One region of the Arthrobacter sp. P1_D4 genome, then DNA from elsewhere that is predicted to be linked to it. Evidence: riboswitches for the same ligand, from Rfam matches in the RefSeq annotation. Region 1 holds a riboswitch; the other holds the start of a gene.
The links. Region 1 has a riboswitch for thiamine pyrophosphate ahead of AC1D0A_RS12285 (ECF transporter S component). Riboswitches for the same ligand answer to the same signal wherever they lie in the genome.
Positions count from the first base shown of each region.

Region 2: linked by a shared signal. The riboswitch ahead of AC1D0A_RS04625 (bifunctional hydroxymethylpyrimidine kinase/phosphomethylpyrimidine kinase) and the one ahead of AC1D0A_RS12285 (ECF transporter S component) in region 1 are both predicted to bind thiamine pyrophosphate.

Region 1 is NZ_JBFUAU010000011.1:80,303-84,989, reverse strand. It holds gene AC1D0A_RS12295 (energy-coupling factor transporter transmembrane component T family protein) at 1-340, opposite strand, end outside; gene AC1D0A_RS12290 (ABC transporter ATP-binding protein) at 337-2,004, opposite strand; gene AC1D0A_RS12285 (ECF transporter S component) at 2,033-2,680, opposite strand; TPP riboswitch at 2,747-2,890, opposite strand; gene AC1D0A_RS12280 (heme-degrading domain-containing protein) at 3,078-3,623, shown strand; gene AC1D0A_RS12275 (DUF4235 domain-containing protein) at 3,663-3,926, shown strand; gene mnhG (monovalent cation/H(+) antiporter subunit G) at 4,018-4,365, opposite strand; gene AC1D0A_RS12265 (MrpF/PhaF family protein) at 4,397-4,675, opposite strand; gene AC1D0A_RS12260 (Na+/H+ antiporter subunit E) at 4,672-4,687, opposite strand, start outside.
Region 2 is NZ_JBFUAU010000003.1:77,186-81,872, forward strand. It holds gene AC1D0A_RS04620 (Rne/Rng family ribonuclease) at 1-1,115, shown strand, start outside; TPP riboswitch at 1,264-1,361, shown strand; gene AC1D0A_RS04625 (bifunctional hydroxymethylpyrimidine kinase/phosphomethylpyrimidine kinase) at 1,344-3,026, shown strand; gene rplU (50S ribosomal protein L21) at 3,429-3,737, shown strand; gene rpmA (50S ribosomal protein L27) at 3,799-4,062, shown strand; gene obgE (GTPase ObgE) at 4,180-4,687, shown strand, end outside.

The DNA.
Region 1 (4,687 bases):
GGAGCATGAAGCCGATCCCCAGCTGCAGGGAACCGGCGCTGATGGACCAGATCCCCGCATCGAGCAGGACGGGTCCGGAATCGGGCGCCAGGATGGCCGTGCTCCAGCCGCCCAGCGCCGCGGCGAGGATCAGCGGCCAGCCGCGCTGCCACAGCAAGGCCACAGTCAGGCCCGCCAGCGGCAGGAGCAGCAGTTCGAACGCCAGCGCCACCGACGCCGACACCCAGTCAATGGAGAGCGCCAGGACCAGGGTGATCAGGGTGACCGCCGTGAACTTGGCGAGCGGGTTGGCTCGGGTCAGCAGCGCATGGTTGCCGCGCAGGCTCAGTGCGTCCCTCATGGCGAGGCCCCCTCCGGCAGCTGAAGATCCGGGCCGGGAGCGTCCGCGGCTCCGGTTTCCCGTGGCCGGAGGCGGAGTTCGGCGCCACCGAGGACGGCGCTGAATTCGGCGTCGTGCGTCACGGACACGACGGCGGTGCCGGCGTCGAGGAGCTCGGAGAGGAACGAGGCGAGTTCGGCCCAGGTATTGGCATCCTGGCCGAAGGTGGGCTCGTCCAGGACCAGCACCTGGGGGTGCGCCGCCAGCACAGTGGCTACCGAAAGGCGCCGCTTCTCGCCGCCGGAGAGCGTGTAGGGGTTGGCGTCCACAAGCTCCGTCAGCCGCAGCCGCTCCAGCAGTTCGTCCACGCGGTCTTCGCCGTAGCCGAGGTGGCGCGGCCCGAACATGAGCTCGTCGAGGACCTTGCCGGTGACGAACTGGTGCTCGGGTTCCTGGAAGACGGTTCCGATCCTGGCGATCAGCTGCTGGGCCTTCCACCGGTAGGGATCGGGTCCGGCGCTGTCGCGTACGCGGCCACTGGAGCGACCACTGGAGTGACCGGTGGCGGGACTGCTCAGCTCCGCCGTGGCCGAGACTGTTCCCGCGACGGGCCGCAGGAGACCGGCCAGTGTCAGCGCCAGGGTGGACTTTCCCGTGCCGTTCTGGCCGGTGATGGTCAGCGCCTCGCCGGCGCGGACCCGGACGGAGAGCCCGGACTGGACCGGACGCGGCGCGATGGTGCGGAAGCCGTCGCGCAGCCCGGCCCGCCGCGGCCGTTCGCGGGACACCGCGAGCGCGTCGGCCGTGAGCAGAGTCTGTCCCGCGCCCCGCGCCGGTGTCCGCATCCGCGTCGCCGGGACGTAGCCCGGCACCCAGACGCCGGCACCGATGAGCATATCCCGCGCCTCGGCCAGGACCCGGTCCGGCGGTCCGTCAATCAAGACCGCCGAGTCCGTGGCGGACCCTGGCTGCAGCACCACGATCCTATCCACCAGGTCTTTCCAGACCCCCACCCGGTGCTCCACAACCACCAGAGTGGCGCCCGTCTTGTCCAGGCAGCGGCCCACGGCGTCGCGGACCTCCAGGACGCCCGCGGGGTCGAGGTTGGCGGTCGGCTCGTCGAGCAGCAGCAGCCCTGGCCGCATCGCGAGGATCCCGGCGAGCGCGAGCCGTTGCTTTTGTCCGCCGGAGAGGGCCGCCGTCGGGTGGTCCAGCGGCAGCCGTCCCAGCCCGACGTCGTCGAGGGCCTCGCGCACGCGCGGCCAGATCTCCGCCGCCGGGACGGCGAGGTTCTCCGCCCCGAAGGCGACGTCGTCGCCGAGGCGGGAGAGCACCACCTGCGTTTCCGGGTCCTGCTGCACCAGCCCGGCGCGGCCGCGCTGCGCCCGTGGCGCGGCGCCGTCGATCAGGAGGCTGCCGGTCTCGTCTGTGTTCTCGGCGTCGCCGGGGTCGCCGGAGGCGCCGGAGCCGCCGGGGTCGCCGGAGGCGCCGTCGCCCAGCACGCCGGCCAGGGCGTGGAGCAGCGTCGACTTGCCGGCGCCGGAGGGCCCCAGCAGGAGCACGCGCTCCCCCGGCCGGATGTCCAGGTCAAGGCCGCTGACCGCGGGCCTGGTCCGTCCGGCATGCCGCCAGCCCCAGCCGCGGGCCGTGACGGCGGCCGGCCGGACGCCCGGTGAAGATCTCATGATTCTCTGCAGGATTCAGCGACGGGGCTCAGGAAAAGACGGGCTCCGTGGCGGCCTTGCGGGAGGCAAAGGAGCCCAGCACTCCGGTCTTCGCCAGGCCGCGGGTGGCGAGCCAGGCCAGTCCGCCGGCAATCACTGCGCCGGAGATCGTGGTGAAGAGGATGTAGGCGAGCTTGTCGCCGGCTTCGTAGGCGATGTTCCAGCCCCACGGCAGGAAGGAATCGTTCAAGCCGCAGAAGAGGCCCGCGCCGGCGCCGGCCAGCACGGAGACGGGCAGGTTGAACTTCCTGTAGAGGAAGGCCGCGAAGACCAGTTCGGCGCCGAGGCCCTGCAGGATGCCGGAGATCAGCACCGTGGTGCCGTACTGCGAACCCATGATGAGCTCGCCGGTGGCCGCGACGGTTTCGCAGAAGAGCGCGGCGCCCGGCTTGCGGATGATGAGCATGCCCAGCACCGCCGGGATCATCCAGCCGCCGGCGTAGAGTCCGCTCAACGGCGGGTAGACCGCGTTGACCGGAGTCGAGATCAGGTTCGCGCCCTGGGACCAGGCCCAGAAAATGACGCCGCCGGCAACGGCGATCAACGCGGCCACCACAATGTCCACCACGCGCCAGCTGTAGTTGCGCCGGGCGGATGAACGGCTGGCGGAACCATGCTGTGCTGAAATATCTGTCATGTCGTCCTCCTGAGGAACAGGAGGGGAGGGTGCGCCGGCCGGTCTCGGCTTCCGCCGCCCTCCGCGCACCCTGAGAACTCGACTCCCTTGCGCCGGTACTAACCGGATCAGGTTCGAGGGTCTGCGGCTGTCCGCACTCTCAGCGCCCACCAAAGGTTTCCCCGGATTGTTCCGGCGATGCCCGACGGCGGCGCTCCCCTGTCGTAATTATTTTCGCCCTTGTGGGCTGGCTTAGTTTACACCCGAACGGCCGGGTTTTCAGTGGTGTGCCGTCACAATCGCGGAGCGGACGGCGGCAGTCCCGGCGGCCCGGAAAACCCTCTTGGTAGAGTCGTCGTGCCGGACCCCCGGACCCGCCAGCGGGCGGCCTCGTCACCCACCGGAAAGCTGGAATATTTTGTCGCACACACCGGTCACCCAAGATCCCTCCGGGGAATACGATCCCGACTCCAGTGAGCCGCAGCCGCACGGCTCCCTGGCGGCGCTCATCGGCCGCGTGCTGGCCGAGATAGAGGCGCTCCAGTTCGCGTCGTTCAGCAAGGATGACGCCCTGGACCTCGGGCTCCTCCTTGTCGAGCTGGGCAGGCAACGCTCGCTGCCGATCGCCGTCGACATCACCAAAGGCGAGCAGGTGCTCTTCCACGCCGCACTGAACGGCGCCACACCGGACAATGAGCGCTGGATCAACGCCAAGAAGCGCACCGCCATGCGGTACGAGGTCCCGTCCCTGCTGGTGGGCCTCCGGGCCCGCGCCGCCGGCGGAAGGATCGAGGACAACGCCTGGTGGGATCAGTCGGAGTTCGCCGCCCACGGCGGGGCGTTCCCCATTTACGTGCGCGGCACGGGCGCCGTCGCCGTCGTCACCGTCTCCGGCCTGCCCCAGAAGGCGGATCACGAACTCGTGGTCGAGGCCCTGCGGATGGTCCTCACCCCGGAACGCTAGGCTAGGGGAAAACCGTTCCCGTCCCAAGGAGACCGAAGAATGAACATCCTCATCAAGCTGCTCGGCACCGGCGTCAGCCTCCTGGCCGGCTTTGCCGGCACCAAGCTGGTGGACACCTTGTGGGAAAAGTCCACGGGCAACAAACCGCCCAAGGGCCAGGAGGACGACGTCCCCACCACCCTGCGCTCGGCCCTGACGTTCGCCCTGATCTCCGCATCGGTCAGCGCCATCATCCAGGTGCTCGCCAACCGCGGCACCCAGCGCGCGATCACCCGCTTCGCCAAGACCCAGGACGTCGTCTGACCCGACCTGCCGCGGCGCCCGCCGCGGCAGTCGAAGGCCCCGGCCGCGTCCGTCGACGTGCCGGCCGGGTCCGCCGGGCCCGGTCGGGGGCTCAGCGGTCGTCGCCGTCCGCTCCGTGCGTGGCCGCCTGCTGGGCGGCCTTCTGGACTACCGCCTCGAGTTCGTCGGAGCTCAGCAGCTCCGGGTGCAGGTGCTTGGTCCGGTAGCCGGCCCGGCCCACCATGTGGGCGGACACGGGGACGGTGAGCAGTTGGAAGAGCCAGGCCACCAGCAGGACGGGCCACACCGACCAGGTGCGCATCTGCAGGCCGAGGGCCGCCAGCAGCAGGAACAGGCCGAGCACCTGCGGTTTGGTGGCCGCGTGCATCCTGCTCATGAGGTCCGGGAAGCGCAGCAGCCCGATGGCGGCCGCGAGGGACATCAGGGCTCCGGTCACCATGAACACGGCGGAGACGGCGTCGATCACTGTGTCAGGATTCACGGACGCCCTCCCGCCTGTCGGCCACGAACCGGGCCACGGTGACCGAGCCGACGAAGCCGATCAGGGAAATCGCAACGAGCAGCATCAGGTTGTTCAGGTGCCGGTTGGCGGCCATGTCGATGCACAGGGCCGCGCCGAAGATGGCCAGCAGCACGTCGGCGGCCAGAACCCGGTCCAGCAGCGAGGGCCCCCGCGCGATCCGGACGATCGCCCCCGCGGCGGCCAGGGACAGTACGACGGCGGTCACCGTCAGGACGGTCTGCATCATGCGGCAGTCTCC
Region 2 (4,687 bases), on a different contig from region 1:
TGGAAGCGGCTGAGGAAGTCGTCCGGCAGCTGCGCCTGCGCGACATTGGCGGCATCATCGTGATCGACTTCATCGACATGGTGCTCGAATCCAACCGCGACCTCGTGCTGCGCCGCATGGTGGAGTGCCTGGGCCGGGACCGGACCAAGCACCAGGTGGCCGAGGTGACCTCGCTGGGCCTCGTGCAGATGACCCGCAAGCGGATGGGCACCGGGCTGCTGGAAGTCTTCGGCGAACAGTGCGAAACATGTGCGGGCCGCGGCATCGTCACCCACGACGAGCCGGTGGAGCACCGCCGCGCCAACACGGTCGCCGCGGAGCACTATGTGCCGCGCACCGAGGCGCAGCCTGCTGCCCGACCGGAACGCAAGAGCCGTCGCCGCGGCAGGGGAGGCCAGGGCGGAGAGACCGCGCCGGCCGCACCCGCGCCCGTCCACGCCGAACCCACCGAGGCCGAACGCCACGCCAAGGCCGAGGCCACCCGGGCAGCGCTGGCCAACATCGCTGCCGCAGCGCATGCCGCGCACCTGCACGACGGGGAGGCAGCCGCAGCCAGCGACGCCGGGGCCCGCCAGGCCGCTGTCGACGCCGTCACGCAGCTCGCAGCCGCCGACGAGGCAGCCGGCCGCCCCGCAACGGTGCTGACGTTTGGCGGCGAGCAGGTGGCCCTGCCCTTCGTCGAGCACGCGGAGGACGCGCCGTCACCGGCCCTGACCCTGGACCTGCTGACCGAGGCTTTCGCAAACCTGGGCGAAGCAGAGGCCGGCAAGCCGGACCAGGCCGCCGGCCTGGCGGCCGGTCAGGCAGCGGCTGTTGCCGCACCGGAAGCCACGGCGCCCGAGGCGCCGGCGGCCGTCCGCGCTGCGGAGGCGCCGGCGTCACGCACAGCTGACACCACGACGCTGCGCGGCCGCCGCGCACGCCGCAACCGGAGTGCCAGCCGCGCCCAGGGCGCAGCCAACGAAACCTCCGTGGAGCACCGAGAGGCAACCCGGCCGGCCGCGGCCGGATCGGTCCACGAGGCCAAGGCTCCCGCTGCGGCCAGGCCTGCGTCCCTCCCGGCCGGCAACGAGCCGATCATCCTCGGCGTCGGCGTGCCGGCGTCGGAGCTGTAGTCCTCCGCGACTGACCACGTCCCCGTCCGGTCATTATTTCGACTGGTCGGGTTGCGGGTCCGGGTCGGGGCAGACGTAACATACGTCCGCCCAGGCCCGGGCCCGCTCGTGCGTTAACGGGTCCGCAGGGTGGCAGCGGCTAGGCTGGAACACTGACACGGGGTGCCGGGCATCGGGCCGGCTGAGATCCAGACCCGTTGAACCTGTCCGGTTAGCACCGGCGAAGGGATGTCTGCCTTGTCCGCGAGACCGAATCCGTCCGAGTTCCTCCCGCTCAATTTTCTGCACAGCGAGTCTCTGCCGGCCCCGCCGCGCATTCCCCGTGTGCTGGCCATCGCCGGCTCCGATCCCTCCGGCGGGGCCGGAATCCAGGCCGACCTGAAGAGCATCGCGGCGAACGGCGGCTACGGCATGGCCGCCATCACCGCCCTGACAGCGCAGAACACCCAGGGCGTGCGCGCCGTCCACGTTCCCCCGGCGGCGTTCCTCACGGCGCAGCTGGACGCCATCAGCGACGACATCGGCATCGACGCCGTCAAGATCGGCATGCTCGGTGACGCCGCCGTGATCGAAGCCGTCCGCGTCTGGCTGGAAAAGGTGCGCCCCGCCGTCGTGGTCCTGGACCCGGTGATGGTCGCCACCAGCGGGGACCGGCTCCTGCAGGAATCCGCCGAGGCCGCCCTGCAGGGCCTCCTGCCGCTGGCGGACCTCATCACGCCCAACCTCGCCGAACTCGCCATCCTGCTCAAGGAGCCCGTCGTGGCCGACTGGTCCGAGGCCCTGGCGCAGGGCAAGCGGCTGGCCGCCCTGACCGGCACCACTGTCCTGGTTAAGGGCGGACACCTCCAGGGCGGCGGGCCGGGGGGCGGGCATGCCCACGGCGCCGGCGCCGACGGCCACGCCGCCGGCAACGGCGACACGGACGGCTGCCCGGACGCACTGGTCAACACCGGCGGCCTGCTCGGCCAGGAAACGGTGGTGGTGCCGGGGGAGCGGATCGCGACGCGCAACAGCCACGGCACCGGCTGCTCCCTGTCCTCGGCTATGGCCACCGTGCAGGCCCGGGTGGGGGACTGGGAAGCGGCGCTGCGCGAAGTCAAACCGTGGCTGCTGGGCGCGCTCCGAGAAGCCTCGGCCCTGGACGTCGGCACCGGCAACGGCCCGGTCCACCACTTCCACCACCTCCAGCACCTCCAGGGCGGGCAGGCCCTCAAAGACGGCCAGCGCGGCCAGCACCGCCCGGCCGGGCACGGTCCGGCGGCGGGGGAGTTCGCCGCAGCCCTGCGCGCAGGAGCCGCGGGCGATCTTGAGGCGATCTACGCCCTGGACTTCGTCCGCGGACTGGCCGACGGCACCTTGCCCGAGCACGAGTTCGCGTACTACCTCGCCCAGGACGCCATCTACCTCAACGGCTACTCCCGGGTCCTGGCCCGGGCCGCGGCGATTGCCCCCACCGAGGCCGAGCAGTTGTTCTGGGCCCGTTCGGCGCAGACCTGCCTGGAAGTCGAATCCGAGCTGCACCGGTCCTGGCTTAGCGCCCGCCCCACGGCCTCCACCCTGGGCCCGGTCACGAAAGCGTATGTGGACCACCTGCTGGCCGCCTCGGTCTCCGGCAGCTATGGCGTCCTCGTGGCGGCGGCGCTGCCCTGCTTCTGGCTCTACGCCGAGGTCGGTTCCACGCTGCACCGGGAGTTCCTGGCCGGCGGCGCCCCCGGGGAGCACCCCTACGCCGGCTGGCTGCGGACCTACGCCGACGAGGACTTCGCCGCCGCGACCAGGCAGGCCATCGCGTACACGGACACGGCGGCCGGGCGGGCATCGGAGAGCGAGCGGGAGGCCATGGCCCTGGCCTTCCGGCAGTCATCGCGCTACGAAGTGGACTTCTTCGACGCGCCGCGGCTGTACGCCTGACGCGAGCTGGTCCGGACTACCGGTACGATGGTGGGGCACGGTTCCGGAAGTCGTTGCGGCAACACAGCTCAGGATGGTCAAGATCCCGGCCAAGAACATTGGCGGGGACTTTGCATCAAGACACTGTGGCGCCTATCACGGACTACCCGCCGGAACCAGCCTCATTTGCGGCCGAAGGCAAAATTAGCGTATTCTAGATCTTCGGTGCTTACGCCAACACTTGGGTTATGACCCTGAGAACAGTCCACTTGGAATTCCAAATGGATTTGTTCCGGGGGTAGCTCATGGGTTCCCCCGGGGAATCCACCGGCGTTGAGGCACAGCGTGAGCCGGTCCAAACAATTTGGCCCCTGGTTCCGCACGCAAATCTAGTAATAAACGTCGAGAGAAGTGAGTTCCCCAGTGGTGTACGCGATTGTCCGCGCAGGCGGCCGCCAAGAGAAGGTTTCCGTTGGAGACTTCGTTACCCTGAACCGCGTCCCCGGTGGAGCCGGCAGCACCTTTGAGTTGCCCGCACTGCTCCTGGTGGACGGTGACAAAGTCACGTCTGCTGCTGCGGACCTGGCCAAGGTAACGGTTACGGCTGAGATCCTCGAAGACCTCCGTGGTCCGAAGATCGTCATCCAGAAGTTCAAGAACAAGACCGGTTACAAGAAGCGTCAGGGCCACCGTCAGGAACTGACCAAGGTCAAGATCACCGGTATCAAGTAACTCTTCGTTACTGTTCAGGTTCCAGCAGATTCCCCAGAATTTTTGAAGGCAGGCATTTCAAATGGCACATAAAAAAGGCGCGAGTTCCACTCGCAACGGTCGTGACTCCAACGCCCAGTACCTCGGCGTCAAGCGCTTCGGTGGCCAGGTAGTTTCCGCAGGCGAGATCATCGTCCGCCAGCGCGGCACCCACTTCCACCCGGGCGCCGGCGTAGGCCGCGGCGGGGACGACACCCTGTTCGCCCTGACCCCCGGTGCTGTCGAGTTCGGCACCCGCCGTGGTCGCCGCGTTGTGAACATCGTGGCTGCTGCAGCTGCAGAGTAACAATAAGTTCTAAATCGGTGGGGCGGGCCATTAGGTCCGCTCCACCGGTGTTTTAACCGCATTACAATCATCTTGGGCCCCTTTGGGGGTCCGGGGAACAGCACTGAGGAGATCCACGTGGCGAGCTTTGTAGACCGGGTAGTACTGCACGTATCCGGCGGTACCGGCGGTCACGGCTGTGTCTCCGTCCACCGCGAGAAGTTCAAGCCCCTCGGCGGTCCCGACGGCGGCAACGGCGGCAACGGCGGCGACGTCATCCTTCGCGTGGACCCCCAGACCACCACCCTGCTCGACTACCACCACGCGCCCCACCGGCACGCCACCAACGGCGGCCCCGGTATGGGCGACTGGCGCGGCGGCAAAAACGGCGAAACCCTGATCCTTCCGGTGCCGGTGGGCACCGTGGTGAAGTCCAAGTCCGGCGACGTCATCGCCGACCTCGTGGCCGAAGGCGACGAATACATCGCCGCCGCCGGCGGCATTGGCGGCCTCGGCAACGCCTCCCTGTCCTCACAGAAGCGCCGCGCGCCCGGCTTCGCGCTGCTCGGCATCGAAGGCGAATCCAGCGACGTCGTCCTGGAACTGAAGTCCATCGCCGACATCGCCCTCGTCGGCTTCCCCTCCG